DNA from 2 places in the Sphingomonas sanguinis genome. Region 1 is predicted to be linked to the other one. Evidence: riboswitches for the same ligand, from Rfam matches in the RefSeq annotation. Region 1 holds a riboswitch; the other holds the start of a gene.

Region 1 (7,220 bases):
AGGCACTGCACGACCGTCGGCCACTTCGGGGTGGCGGCCTCGTCCACCACTCCGACCGCGGCAGCCAGTATGTGTCCATCAAGTACACCGAGCGCCTCACCGAAGCGGGCATCGAGCCGTCGGTCGGAAGCGTCGGAGACAGCTACGACAACGCTTTGGCCGAGACCATCAACGGCCTCTACAAGGCCGAGGTGATCCACAAGCGCGGACCCTGGCGCAGCTTCGAGGCCGTCGAATACGCCACGCTGGAATGGGTCGACTGGTTCAACCATCGCCGGCTGCTAGAACCCATCGGCAACATCCCGCCTGCCGAAGCCGAAGAGCAATTCTATGCTGCCGCCAACATCATCGATATGGCAGCGTGACTCACATCCAATGGCCTCCGGCAAACCCGGCGCGGTTCAGTATGGCTATTGCCGCATTCATGTACTGCTCCGGCGCGAGGGCTGGGACTGAAACGCAAAGCGTGTCTATCGGCTTTACAAGGAGATGGGGTTGCAGCTGCGGCAAACCCCCGAAGCGTCGGGTGAGGGCGAAGCTGAGAGAAGGACGCTGCGCGGCGTCTTATTCGAAAGACGTGTGAGCTATGGACTTCGCCCAAGACCAATTCGCGACGGGGCCAAAGCTGCGTATCCTGACGGTGGTCGATACCTTCAGCCGGTTCTCGCCGGCGGTGGTGCCGCGGTTCAGCTTCCGGGCGCCGGACGTCATGGAGGTGCTTGAACGGGTTTGCGGCGAGATGGGTTATCCGGCGTCGATCCGCATTGACCAAGGCAGCGAGTTCATCTCGCGTGACTTGGATCTGTGGGCATATACCCGAGGTGTCACGCTGGACTTTAGCCGACCGGGCAAGTCGACGGACAATGCGTTCATCGAATCCTTCAACGGCAAGTTCCGAGCGGAGTGCCTGAACCAGCACTGTTTCATGAGCCTCGACGACGCGGCCCGAAAATGCAAGGAGTGGCGCAGAGACTACAGCGAGGTGCGACCGCATAGCGCCATCGGCAACAAGACGCCGATATCGTTGGTGAACCGGTCAGCGGCACATGGACCGCCGCTGCCGGCAGATGCTGAATGACGGCCAGCAGAGAGGTCCAAGAACGGGTAGCAGCTCAACCTTGAGCTTCTTCATGACCGCAGGTCTGCCACTACACCGGCGCGACCGCGCTGCTCGATGATCGCGGCTACGACGCCGACTGGTTCCGCGACGCTCTTCAGGCCAGGGGCATCGAGCCCTGCATACTGGATCGAAAATCCCGTTACGAGCCGGTTAGATACGATAAGCGCTGCCACCTCGCCCAACCGTTATCTCCTGGCTGTGATGAACGAGTCCCGACTATAGAGGCTGTTATGGACTTGAGAGGTTTGCCGATTCACCCGAGGTGGGATGAGCATTCGCCGCAAGCCGTATCCATCTGACGTCAGCGACGAGGAATGGTTGCTGGCCGCGCCGTACCTACTGCTGCAACGCGCGGATGCCGGGCAGCGGGAGCATGACCTGCGGGAGGTGTTCAACGGCCTTCGCTACATTGTGAAGACGGGCGCGCCATGGCTGTGGATGCCGAACGATCTGCCGCCCCGGGCAGCAGTGTACCAGCAGACGCAGCACTGGCTGCTTCGAGGCGCTGGTGGACGACTCGCGCACAGTGCTGCGGCTGTCCGCGGGGCACAAGGCCGAGCCGCCCGCTGCGATCATCGACAGCCGGACGCTTCGATCGACCCCTCAGAGCGGCGAGCGTGCCGGCTATGACGGGGCCAAGCGCAAGAAGGGCTTGAAGATTCACATGGCCGTCGACACGCTGGGCCATCTGCTGGCCCTCCATGTCACGCCAGCCAGCGCCGAGGATCGCGGCGAGGTGGAGTGGCTCGTCCGCACCGCACAGGCGGTCAACGGCGCCACGGTCGAGATTGCCCGGGTGGACCAGGGCTATACCGGTGGGCGGGCCGTCTATGCCGCAGACAAGCATGGCATCGCGCTCGAAGTCGTCAAACTGCCACAGGCCAAGCGCGGCTTCGTCCTCCTGCCGCGCCGCTGGGACGTCTAGCAGTCATTCGCTTGGGCAACCCACTTCCGCCATCTCGTCAAAGATTTTGAACGCACGCTCAAACACTCGCTGGACTTCATGTCGTCGTCTTCGCCTGCATCATGATGAAGCAGGCTACCGCGATCGCCAAGGTTCATAACGGCCTCTAGCAAAAAAGCTGTCATTTGTATCTGTCACCTCTCTTTATTGTTCCTGCCGTTTAGAAAAGACATAATCTTCGCCAAATAGAAATGACCCCATCTGGCAGCAGCGGGGGCAGCGTGGGAGCCATCCAAGCAGCGCAGCGCTGCCCCCGCTGATGCGATCACCTCGCGGCTCCTGAACCCGAACCCGCTGCGACAGCAGCGGGCTCGGTCACGCCGATTTTCAGGCGCCCGACCTTTCCCGAAACTCCATGTCCGATGCCGCATTTCGGGAAAAAGCAATCGGGAACATATTTCGGGAAAACGCGCGACCTGAGCGGCCCACAGCGCACTCGTCGGCGTGCCAGCGTACCGGCCGACCTTCCTTTACGGGAACGCCGATCAGGCTCTGGTTAGCTCAGTTTTGCGCGTGATAGTCCAATGCTCCAGTCGTTTGTAGACGATCACCTTGTCGCCGATCAGATCTCCATGCCGGCGACAGAAGAGGTCGAGCTGATCGCGATCGCCGACCAGTTCGACACAGATCGTCAGATGCGGATCGGCAATTTCCGAGCCGTTCTCCCGGATCGGTTCGTGATTGCTGAAGCCGTAATGGGTATTTTGCGCGACGGCGTTGATGATGCCGTCCGCCTTCGCGGTGCGAATCAGCTCGCGATAGAGCGGCTTTGCCCCCCAGAAGCGACGCGGGCCGATCTTGTCGGACGGTTTCAGATAGATGCGCAGCATCCCGACTTCGCGGTGATGGACGGTGAAACGATTGGGCATGACGGGCTTTCGACAGGAAACAGGATCAGGCGCGCGTGCGCCGGCGAGAAGCGCGGTGCGTGCGGGCATCGCGCAGGGTCGCGTCGGGTGTGAGGTGTGCGGCAGGTACCTTTGGCACAGCGACGCGCTGCGACAGGTAGATGCCGTTGTGGCCTGAGCAGAGGTAGGCGACGAAGCACGCGACTGCGATCGGCACCGCATAGGCCGCGCCGAACAACTCGATCCCCATGAACGTGCAAGCCAGCGGTGTGTTGGCCGCGCCCGCGAACAGCGCGACGAAGCCGATCGCTGCGAATAGCCCCGACGGTACTCCGAACATCGGCGCGAGCGCATTGCCGAGCGCCGCGCCGATAAAGAACAGCGGCGTGACCTCGCCCCCCTTGAAGCCCGCGCTCAGGGTCACGACGGTAAAGAGCAGCTTCAGCGCCCAGCTCCACGAGTGCGTATCGGGACCAAAGAAGCTGGCGATGGTCAGGCTGTCCGGTGTCGCGGCGAGCGTACCCAGGCCAAGATAGTCGCGGGTTCCGAGCAGCCAGACCAGCGCAATCACGGCCAGCCCGCCGATAACGGGTCGTAGTGGGCCATAGGGGATCACGCGCTTCAACCATCCGCCCAGCGCGTGATTGGCCTCGGCAAAGGTCAGCCCGGTCAGACCGAAGGCAATGCCGGCGACACCGGCCTTGGCGACGAGCAGCGCGTCGACCGGCACCAGCGCATCGACATGGTAGACGCCGTGATGAATGCCCCAGGCAAGACAGGTCCAGTCACCGACCAGCGCCGCGACCAGGCATGGCACCAGCGCGCGATACTCGACCCGACCGATCGCCAGCACCTCCAGTGCAAAGACCGCGCCCGCAATCGGCGTCCCGAAGACCGCGCCGAACCCAGCCGCGATCCCGGTCATAAGGAGGGTGCGTGTCGCTTCCGCATCCAATCTGAGCGCGCGTCCAAACCCGCTGGCAAGACTGCCGCCCAACTGCACGGCGGTGCCTTCACGTCCCGCCGATCCCCCGAACAGATGTGTCACGACCGTGCCGAAGAAGATGAGCGGAGCCATGCGCAGCGGCACGCCGCCCCCCGGTTCGTGGATTTGCTCGACGATGAGGTTGTTGCCGCCTTCGACCGAGCGCCCTGTCAGATGGTAGAGCAGTCCGACCACGAACCCGCCGATCGGCAGCAGGTAGAGCAGCCAGGGAAAGGCGAAGCGAAGCCGGGTTACGGCGTCGAGGCTCCGCAGGAAGGCCGCGCAGAGCGTTCCCACCGCTGCGGCCATCGGGACCAGGATCAAAGCCCACCGCAGTACCGACGTGGCATGGGTGCGGCGATCGCGAATGAACGCTGCCATGTTGAACTGGTCATAGAGATTGCGAAATGTCGCGCGCACGATTCCTCCTTGCTGCCTTGCGGCGCCTGGTAGGAATCATCGGCCCTTGCGAGGGCGGTTCGACCGAATGGCCCGGCGGAAATCCATCGCCGTGCCTGCGCATATGCTGTCCGACCGCGACCCGGTCAACCAACCGCAGAAGCATGAGACTATCGTTTTGGTGAGGACCGATAAAATGGCTTTGGCCACGGAATAAACCCCGACGAGCATCGTCTACGCTTTCGAGACCGATGCGCTGGAGGCTTATGCGTAGACGAGATTGGATGCTGGGTCTGACGGCTTCGGCCCTAATTACCGGCGCAGTCGCGGCCGCCCCCGCCGATGGCTACGCTACCATGATGTCTGTCGCGATGGACCGGATGATGGCGGGCATGATGGTCAAGCCGTCCGGTGACGTCGACCGCGACTTCGTGGCGATGATGCTTCCGCATCATCAGGGTGCCATCGATATGGCGGTGGCGGAGCTGCGCTACGGCCATAACGAGCAGCTCAAGCGCATCGCGCAGGAAATCATCATCGATCAGCAGCAGGAGATCGCCGCCATGAAGCTGGCGATCGGTCAGCCGCTACCCCCTTCGACGCCAGCCCCGACGCAGGGCGGCGACCACCACAGCCATATGGAGCACTGACATGATCCGGACCATCCTTCGATCGGCCGCCTTGCTGATGAGCGCCGCACCGGGCCTCGCCATGGCCCAGCAGGCGCCGTGGAACGCTAAGGACATGCCCGTCAGCCACCGCGACCGCGTCTATGCGTCTGAACAATTCTCCAACACGGTGTCGGTGACCGACCCGGCCGACAACCGGCTGCTCGGCGTCATCAAACTCGGCGATCCCCAGCCGATGAACTTCTCCCCGCTCTACAAGGGACAGGTGCTGGTTCACGGCCTCGGCTTCTCGCCGGACGGGAAGACCTTGGCGGTCGTGTCGATCGGATCGAACGCCGTGTCGTGGATCGACACCGCCACCAACACCGTCAAGCACACGACCTATGTCGGGCGCAGTCCGCACGAGGCGTTCTTCACGCCGGACGGCAAGGAGGTGTGGGTCACGGTCCGCGGCGAGGATTATATCGCCGTGCTCGACCCCACGACGTACAAGGAGACGGGGCGCATCAAGACGCCCGGTGGTCCGGGCATGACGATCTTCTCTCCCGATGGCCGGTACGGCTATGTCTGCTCTTCGTTCAATCCGGTATTGGCTGTGTTCGATGTCGCGACCCACGCGCAGGTCGGACAGGTGGCGCAGCCAAGCCCCTTCTGCCCCAACATCGCCGCGACGCCGGACGGCAAGCAAGTGTGGTTTACGCTGAAGGACATCGGCAAGACGGTCGCATTCGATGCTCGGCCACCCTTCGCGATCCTGAAGGTGCTGGATACCGGGCCTATCACGAACCATGTCAATTTCGCCCGCACGGCCAAGGGGCAGTTCGCGTATGTGACGGTCGGCGGAGAGAATGTGGTCAAGGTGTTCCGCACGTCCGACTTCACGCCGGTGGCAACAATTCCGGTCGGCAAGATGCCGCACGGTGTTTGGCCATCGGGCGACGGCCGGCGCGTTTATGTCGGGCTAGAGAATTCCGATGAGCTGGCCGCGATCGACACTGCCGGCAACACGGTCGTCGCTACCGTGCCGGTCGGACAGGCACCGCAGGCGATCGCCTATGTGTCGAACGCAGTTCCGACAGGCCCCGGCACCGACAATCTCCAGCCGCTCGGCACAGCGGGCAAGGCGCTGCATCTGACCATGGGGCCGATTGGCGGCAAAGGTACGGCAAGCAGCATCACCCTCTTCGACCAGGGCATCATTCAGGTCGTGCAGAGTGCCGTTACCGGTTTGCAGCCCAAGAAGCCTTACATGCTCGTACTGACCGCCAATGCGGACGGCAGCGGCGCTGTAGAGCCGCTTGCGAACTTCATGAGCAACCCGGCAGGTGCGGCGATCGTCAACGCATCGGGTCCGATCCGCCAGATCGTTCAGGGCAGCACCGCGACACCCCGGCGCTTTCTGGCGGTTGCGGAGGTGGTGAACGGCGCGCCGGGGCGCATCGTGCAGGTGCAGCGCGACTGAGATGGACCCGCTTGCCGCCGCGATCGAACCGCTGATCCCCGGGCTGCGCCGCTATGCCCGGTCGTGGTTGCGCGACCGGGTGATGGCGGATGACGTGGTGCAGGATTGCCTGGAGCGCGCGGTCGGGCGCTGGCGACAGCGACGGGGTGCGGAGGTCCGCCCGTGGGTCTATGCGATCCTGCACAATTTGTTGGTTGATCATCAGCGGCAGCATAGCCGGCGAGGTACGGCGGTTCCGCTCCACCTCGTGGACGACGCCGCGCTCGGCCGCCCGGCCGATCAGGACACAGGCCTGCACCACCGCGACCTGCTGCGCGCGCTTGATGCGTTGCCTGAAGAACAGCGAACGGTGCTGCTCCTGGTCTCGGTCGAGGGCCTGCCCTATGCGGAGGTCGCTGCCGTAGTCGGCGTGCCGCTGGGCACGGTAATGTCGCGCATATCGCGGGGGCGCGACCGTCTGGCGACCCTCCTCCGGGAGGGTGAACGGCCGCGATTGAGGAGCGTGCAATGACCAGCCCGATCGGCGAGGACGATCTGGCCGCATGGATCGATGGCAGGCTGTCGCCCGAGCGGCAGCGCCTGGTCGACGCCTATCTTGAAGGCCAGCCGGACGTGCATGCCCGTGTGCGAGAGCAGGCGGAGCAGGCGCGAGCCCTTGCATCCCTGTTCGCCCCCGTCGCGGATGAACCGATCCCGGCGACGATGCGCGTGGCAGCGATCAGGGGACGGCAACGGCAACCGCGTTGGCAGCTCGCCATCGCCGCGTCACTTCTGCTGGCGTTGGGGTTTGGCGGTGGCTGGTCGAGCGCGCGG
Region 2 (7,220 bases), on a different replicon from region 1:
CTACAATGCCGAGCCGACGCCCGGTGCGTTGATCGAGCGGTTCCTGACGCCGCAGGCGCTGTTCTACGTGCGCAGCCACGGGCCAGTGCCGGATCTGCCCGCCAATCATCGGATCGAGGTGAGCGGGAGGGGCATGGCGAGCCGCTTCTTCTCGGTGCAGGAACTGAAGAGCACGTTTGCCACGCGCACGGTAACGGCGGTTCTCCAGTGCGCCGGCAACCGGCGTACCGATCTCCAGCAGGTCGCCAACACCTCCGGCGATCCGTGGGACGTAGGCGCGATCGGCAATGCGGAGTGGACCGGCGTACGCTTGGCCGATGTGCTCGATGCGGTCGGCGCGCCGGATGCGTCCGAGCTGTTCGTGGCGTTCACCGGCGCGGACGAGGTGGACGTGGAGGGTGAAGAAGCCTTGTTCGGGGTATCGATCGCCATGAGCAAGGCGCGGGAGCCCGACGTACTCCTCGCCTGGGCGATGAATGGCGAGCCGCTGACGCCCGAACATGGCGCCCCGCTCCGCATGGTGGTGCCTGGCTATGCCGGGGTCCGCAGCGCCAAATGGCTGACACGGATCGAGGTGCGTGAAACGCCCTCCGAGGCACCGATCCAGGCGCACGACTACAAGCTCTTCCCCGCCGCTGTGACGAGCGACACCGTCGACTGGAGCCAGGGTCTGACGATCAATGCCATGCCGCTCAACGCCGCGATCTGCTCGCCCGGTGCGGGCGAGAGTTTGGCCGCCGGAGAGGTGCGGATTGAGGGATATGCCATTGCCTATGACCGCCGTATTTCTCGGATCGAAGTGTCGGTGAACGGCGGTCGCGACTGGCAACAGGCGACCTTCGCCGATGATCCGGAGACGCGCTGGGGCTGGCGGCGCTGGATCCTTGACGCCACACTTGCCAAGGGACGCCAGCACCTTGTCGCCCGTGCCTTCGACGAGACCGGGCAGGGACAGCCCGAGCGGCCGGATACGATGTGGAACTTCGCCGGCTATCTGTGCACCGCCTGGCATCACGTTCACGTGCTGGTCGAATGATCGAAGCATCAGCGGCACCGGACGTCGCTTTCTGGATCGATGCGATTGGCCGGCTGGTGGTGGCGACCGCGGCCGGGATGGTGCTCGGCTGGGAACGCTCGCGTGAGAACCGGCAGATCATGGGCCTGCGGACGCTGGGTCTGGTCGGTCTGGCGAGTTGCATCGCCGTTCAGGCGATCGTGCATAGTGGCTTGCCGAACGTGAACGCCGATGCCGCAGGACGGGCGATGCAGGGCATTCTGTCCGGCGTCGGCTTCATCGGTGCCGCTGCGGTGCTGCGGGTCGGCCAGGGTCAGGAAGTGCATGGATTGGCGACCGCCGCGTGCATCTGGGTGACAGCCACGATCGGCGCGGCAGCAGGGTTGGCGGTGTGGCCGCTCATCATCGGCGGGGTGAGCCTTGCAATGCTCGTCCTGTTCGTCGGCGCGCCGCTGGAACGCCGCATCCGCGAGCGAGCCCGTCTGACGCCGGCCGAGACCGACAGGAAGGATGTCGAGCGCAAGCCGTGATCGCGCTGGACCGCCCGGTGCCCGTCGGCGCCGGGAGGCGGCAAGGCGCTATCAGGACACAAGCGCGGCATCTGCCTGACGCCGGACTTCATCGGCGATCGGATGCAGTTCGGCCGCGGGTCGCTCGCCCACCACACTATAGCCGATCCCGTCGACCGCCCATGTGACCCGGCCCATGGTCCCGCTGGACGTGCTGGTCATGCTCGCGGTCTTGTCGATCTGCATGGGCCTCGTCAGCACCGCAAGTTTCGACGCTTGCGGTCCGTCGTAGAGGAGCAGTGCCGCAGGGCCGTGGGGCGTCGCGACCAGTCGCCCCCCGCCATAGCGATAGCCGGCCGTGCTGAGGTCCGGGATCGTGACGCGCTCACCCAATCGAGCGGAGGTCCATCGGATCAGCATGGCGCGCTGGTCGGGGCCGATCTCCGCCGGTCGTATCCGGTCGGCGGCATAGACACGGAAATTATCACTCGCCTCGTTGGCCAGCGCCGCGATGCCCGCGCGGGGTTCGCCGCTCCACCGCGCGCTCGACCAGCCACCGCCAAACCCCAACGCCAGCAGAAGTGACGCGGCGATGGCGAGCTGCCAACGCGGTTGCCGTTGCCGTCCCCTGATCGCTGCCACGCGCATCGTCGCCGGGATCGGTTCATCCGCGACGGGGGCGAACAGGGATGCAAGGGCTCGCGCCTGCTCCGCCTGCTCTCGCACACGGGCATGCACGTCCGGCTGGCCTTCAAGATAGGCGTCGACCAGGCGCTGCCGCTCGGGCGACAGCCTGCCATCGATCCATGCGGCCAGATCGTCCTCGCCGATCGGGCTGGTCATTGCACGCTCCTCAATCGCGGCCGTTCACCCTCCCGGAGGAGGGTCGCCAGACGGTCGCGCCCCCGCGATATGCGCGACATTACCGTGCCCAGCGGCACGCCGACTACGGCAGCGACCTCCGCATAGGGCAGGCCCTCGACCGAGACCAGGAGCAGCACCGTTCGCTGTTCTTCAGGCAACGCATCAAGCGCGCGCAGCAGGTCGCGGTGGTGCAGGCCTGTGTCCTGATCGGCCGGGCGGCCGAGCGCGGCGTCGTCCACGAGGTGGAGCGGAACCGCCGTACCTCGCCGGCTATGCTGCCGCTGATGATCGACCAACAAATTGTGCAGGATCGCATAGACCCACGGGCGGACCTCCGCACCCCGTCGCTGTCGCCAGCGCCCGACCGCGCGCTCCAGGCAATCCTGCACCACGTCATCCGCCATCACCCGGTCGCGCAACCACGACCGGGCATAGCGGCGCAGCCCGGGGATCAGCGGTTCGATCGCGGCGGCAAGCGGGTCCATCTCAGTCGCGCTGCACCTGCACGATGCGCCCCGGCGCGCCGTTCACCACCTCCGCAACCGCCAGAAAGCGCCGGGGTGTCGCGGTGCTGCCCTGAACGATCTGGCGGATCGGACCCGATGCGTTGACGATCGCCGCACCTGCCGGGTTGCTCATGAAGTTCGCAAGCGGCTCTACAGCGCCGCTGCCGTCCGCATTGGCGGTCAGTACGAGCATGTAAGGCTTCTTGGGCTGCAAACCGGTAACGGCACTCTGCACGACCTGAATGATGCCCTGGTCGAAGAGGGTGATGCTGCTTGCCGTACCTTTGCCGCCAATCGGCCCCATGGTCAGATGCAGCGCCTTGCCCGCTGTGCCGAGCGGCTGGAGATTGTCGGTGCCGGGGCCTGTCGGAACTGCGTTCGACACATAGGCGATCGCCTGCGGTGCCTGTCCGACCGGCACGGTAGCGACGACCGTGTTGCCGGCAGTGTCGATCGCGGCCAGCTCATCGGAATTCTCTAGCCCGACATAAACGCGCCGGCCGTCGCCCGATGGCCAAACACCGTGCGGCATCTTGCCGACCGGAATTGTTGCCACCGGCGTGAAGTCGGACGTGCGGAACACCTTGACCACATTCTCTCCGCCGACCGTCACATACGCGAACTGCCCCTTGGCCGTGCGGGCGAAATTGACATGGTTCGTGATAGGCCCGGTATCCAGCACCTTCAGGATCGCGAAGGGTGGCCGAGCATCGAATGCGACCGTCTTGCCGATGTCCTTCAGCGTAAACCACACTTGCTTGCCGTCCGGCGTCGCGGCGATGTTGGGGCAGAAGGGGCTTGGCTGCGCCACCTGTCCGACCTGCGCGTGGGTCGCGACATCGAACACAGCCAATACCGGATTGAACGAAGAGCAGACATAGCCGTACCGGCCATCGGGAGAGAAGATCGTCATGCCCGGACCACCGGGCGTCTTGATGCGCCCCGTCTCCTTGTACGTCGTGGGGTCGAGCACGGCGATATAATCCTCGCCGCGGACCGTGACCCACACCTCCTTGCCGTCCGGCGTGAAGAACGCCTCGTGCGGACTGCGCCCGACATAGGTCGTGTGCTTGACGGTGTTGGTGGCGGTGTCGATCCACGACACGGCGTTCGATCCGATCGACACGACCGCCAAGGTCTTCCCGTCCGGCGAGAAGCCCAGGCCGTGAACCAGCACCTGTCCCTTGTAGAGCGGGGAGAAGTTCATCGGCTGGGGATCGCCGAGTTTGATGACGCCGAGCAGCCGGTTGTCGGCCGGGTCGGTCACCGACACCGTGTTGGAGAATTGTTCAGACGCATAGACGCGGTCGCGGTGGCTGACGGGCATGTCCTTAGCGTTCCACGGCGCCTGCTGGGCCATGGCGAGGCCCGGTGCGGCGCTCATCAGCAAGGCGGCCGAGCGCAGGATGGTCCGGATCATGTCAGTGCTCCATAGGGCTATGGTGGTCGCCGCCCTGCGTCGGGGCTGGCGTCGAAGGCGGTAGCGGCTGGCCGATCGCCAGCTTCATGGCGGCGATCTCCTGCTGCTGATCGATGATGATTTCCTGCGCGATGCGCTTGAGCTGCTCGTTATGGCCGTAGCGCAGCTCCGCCACCGCCATATCGATGGCACCCTGATGATGCGGAAGCATCATCGCCACGAAGTCGCGGTCGACGTCACCGGACGGCTTGACCATCATGCCCGCCATCATCCGGTCCATCGCGACAGACATCATGGTAGCGTAGCCATCGGCGGGGGCGGCCGCGACTGCGCCGGTAAGTAGGGCCGAAGCCGTCAGACCCAGCATCCAATCTCGTCTACGCATAAGCCTCCAGCGCATCGGTCTCGAAAGCGTAGACGATGCTCGTCGGGGTTTATTCCGTGGCCAAAGCCATTTTATCGGTCCTCACCAAAACGATAGTCTCATGCTTCTGCGGTTGGTTGACCGGGTCGCGGTCGGACAGCATATGCGCAGGCACGGCGATGGATTTCCGCCGGGCCATTCGGTCGAACCGCCCTCGCAAGGGCCGATGATTCCTACCAGGCGCCGCAAGGCAGCAAGGAGGAATCGTGCGCGCGACATTTCGCAATCTCTATGACCAGTTCAACATGGCAGCGTTCATTCGCGATCGCCGCACCCATGCCACGTCGGTACTGCGGTGGGCTTTGATCCTGGTCCCGATGGCCGCAGCGGTGGGAACGCTCTGCGCGGCCTTCCTGCGGAGCCTCGACGCCGTAACCCGGCTTCGCTTCGCCTTTCCCTGGCTGCTCTACCTGCTGCCGATCGGCGGGTTCGTGGTCGGACTGCTCTACCATCTGACAGGGCGCTCGGTCGAAGGCGGCAACAACCTCATCGTCGAGCAAATCCACGAACCGGGGGGCGGCGTGCCGCTGCGCATGGCTCCGCTCATCTTCTTCGGCACGGTCGTGACACATCTGTTCGGGGGATCGGCGGGACGTGAAGGCACCGCCGTGCAGTTGGGCGGCAGTCTTGCCAGCGGGTTTGGACGCGCGCTCAGATTGGATGCGGAAGCGACACGCACCCTCCTTATGACCGGGATCGCGGCTGGGTTCGGCGCGGTCTTCGGGACGCCGATTGCGGGCGCGGTCTTTGCACTGGAGGTGCTGGCGATCGGTCGGGTCGAGTATCGCGCGCTGGTGCCATGCCTGGTCGCGGCGCTGGTCGGTGACTGGACCTGTCTTGCCTGGGGCATTCATCACGGCGTCTACCATGTCGATGCGCTGGTGCCGGTCGACGCGCTGCTCGTCGCCAAGGCCGGTGTCGCCGGCATTGCCTTCGGTCTGACCGGGCTGACCTTTGCCGAGGCCAATCACGCGCTGGGCGGATGGTTGAAGCGCGTGATCCCCTATGGCCCACTACGACCCGTTATCGGCGGGCTGGCCGTGATTGCGCTGGTCTGGCTGCTCGGAACCCGCGACTATCTTGGCCTGGGTACGCTCGCCGCGACACCGGACAGCCTGACCATCGCCAGCTTCTTTGGTCCCGATACGCACTCGTGGAGCTGGGCGCTGAAGCTGCTCTTTACCGTCGTGACCCTGAGCGCGGGCTTCAAGGGGGGCGAGGTCACGCCGCTGTTCTTTATCGGCGCGGCGCTCGGCAATGCGCTCGCGCCGATGTTCGGAGTACCGTCGGGGCTATTCGCAGCGATCGGCTTCGTCGCGCTGTTCGCGGGCGCGGCCAACACACCGCTGGCTTGCACGTTCATGGGGATCGAGTTGTTCGGCGCGGCCTATGCGGTGCCGATCGCAGTCGCGTGCTTCGTCGCCTACCTCTGCTCAGGCCACAACGGCATCTACCTGTCGCAGCGCGTCGCTGTGCCAAAGGTACCTGCCGCACACCTCACACCCGACGCGACCCTGCGCGATGCCCGCACGCACCGCGCTTCTCGCCGGCGCACGCGCGCCTGATCCTGTTTCCTGTCGAAAGCCCGTCATGCCCAATCGTTTCACCGTCCATCACCGCGAAGTCGGGATGCTGCGCATCTATCTGAAACCGTCCGACAAGATCGGCCCGCGTCGCTTCTGGGGGGCAAAGCCGCTCTATCGCGAGCTGATTCGCACCGCGAAGGCGGACGGCATCATCAACGCCGTCGCGCAAAATACCCATTACGGCTTCAGCAATCACGAACCGATCCGGGAGAACGGCTCGGAAATTGCCGATCCGCATCTGACGATCTGTGTCGAACTGGTCGGCGATCGCGATCAGCTCGACCTCTTCTGTCGCCGGCATGGAGATCTGATCGGCGACAAGGTGATCGTCTACAAACGACTGGAGCATTGGACTATCACGCGCAAAACTGAGCTAACCAGAGCCTGATCGGCGTTCCCGTAAAGGAAGGATGGTCGGGACGGCTGACGTCCGCAAGGCCCGCTGGACGGCATGGAAGCAGTCGTTTCCCAAAATATGTTCCCGATTGCTCATTCTCAAAATGGCCGGTTGGAGACGGAGAAATGGGACGATCCGGCCGGTGAGATGAATCCGCCTTTGGCATCCGCCCGGAGCGGATGATGTGGGCAGCCATCTCCGATTGCGAGCAGCGCCGGATGATGGCGAGCACGCTGGCAGCTAATTCGAGCACGATGCCGCCCGCCAGTGGCAGAGAGCGTGAGCACAAAATCGCTCCGATGGCGAGCAGACGCCGCCGTGTTTGCGAGCCGCTACACCTAGGAGTACGCGCGACGGACCGCCGGCTCCAGGACGTCGTCATCGATGGAAACCGATACGAACATGGCGACGATGTCGCGGACCAAGGCGTCCGCGCGGGCCGTGTTGGCGGTCCGGCCTCGGCTCCCGACGGTGGATGTCGCCCCTTGATCCAGCAGCG

The links. A riboswitch is a leader RNA that binds a small molecule or an ion and turns the genes downstream of it on or off. The one in region 1 is predicted to bind fluoride.
Region 2: it holds a riboswitch for fluoride, as region 1 does, so the genes downstream of both, KV697_RS13525 (voltage-gated chloride channel family protein) here and KV697_RS19730 (voltage-gated chloride channel family protein) in region 1, are expected to answer to the same signal.

Annotation. Positions count from the first base shown of each region.
Region 1 is NZ_CP079204.1:29,648-36,867, reverse strand. Features, by position in the region: one part of gene KV697_RS19755 (IS3 family transposase) at 1-365, shown strand, start outside; partial or broken gene KV697_RS19750 (IS3 family transposase) at 400-1,078, shown strand; partial or broken gene KV697_RS19745 (IS5 family transposase) at 1,138-1,287, shown strand; partial or broken gene KV697_RS19740 (IS5 family transposase) at 1,388-2,194, shown strand; gene KV697_RS19735 (DUF190 domain-containing protein) at 2,570-2,953, opposite strand; gene KV697_RS19730 (voltage-gated chloride channel family protein) at 2,979-4,337, opposite strand; fluoride riboswitch at 4,361-4,437, opposite strand; gene KV697_RS19725 (DUF305 domain-containing protein) at 4,568-4,966, shown strand; gene KV697_RS19720 (YncE family protein) at 4,968-6,407, shown strand; gene KV697_RS19715 (RNA polymerase sigma factor) at 6,409-6,918, shown strand; gene KV697_RS19710 (anti-sigma factor family protein) at 6,915-7,220, shown strand, end outside.
Region 2 is NZ_CP079203.1:2,875,540-2,882,759, forward strand. Features, by position in the region: gene KV697_RS13495 (molybdopterin-dependent oxidoreductase) at 1-1,036, shown strand, start outside; gene KV697_RS13500 (MgtC/SapB family protein) at 1,033-1,545, shown strand; gene KV697_RS13505 (anti-sigma factor family protein) at 1,597-2,367, opposite strand; gene KV697_RS13510 (RNA polymerase sigma factor) at 2,364-2,873, opposite strand; gene KV697_RS13515 (YncE family protein) at 2,875-4,314, opposite strand; gene KV697_RS13520 (DUF305 domain-containing protein) at 4,316-4,681, opposite strand; fluoride riboswitch at 4,845-4,921, shown strand; gene KV697_RS13525 (voltage-gated chloride channel family protein) at 4,945-6,303, shown strand; gene KV697_RS13530 (DUF190 domain-containing protein) at 6,260-6,712, shown strand; gene KV697_RS13535 (hypothetical protein) at 7,060-7,220, opposite strand, start outside.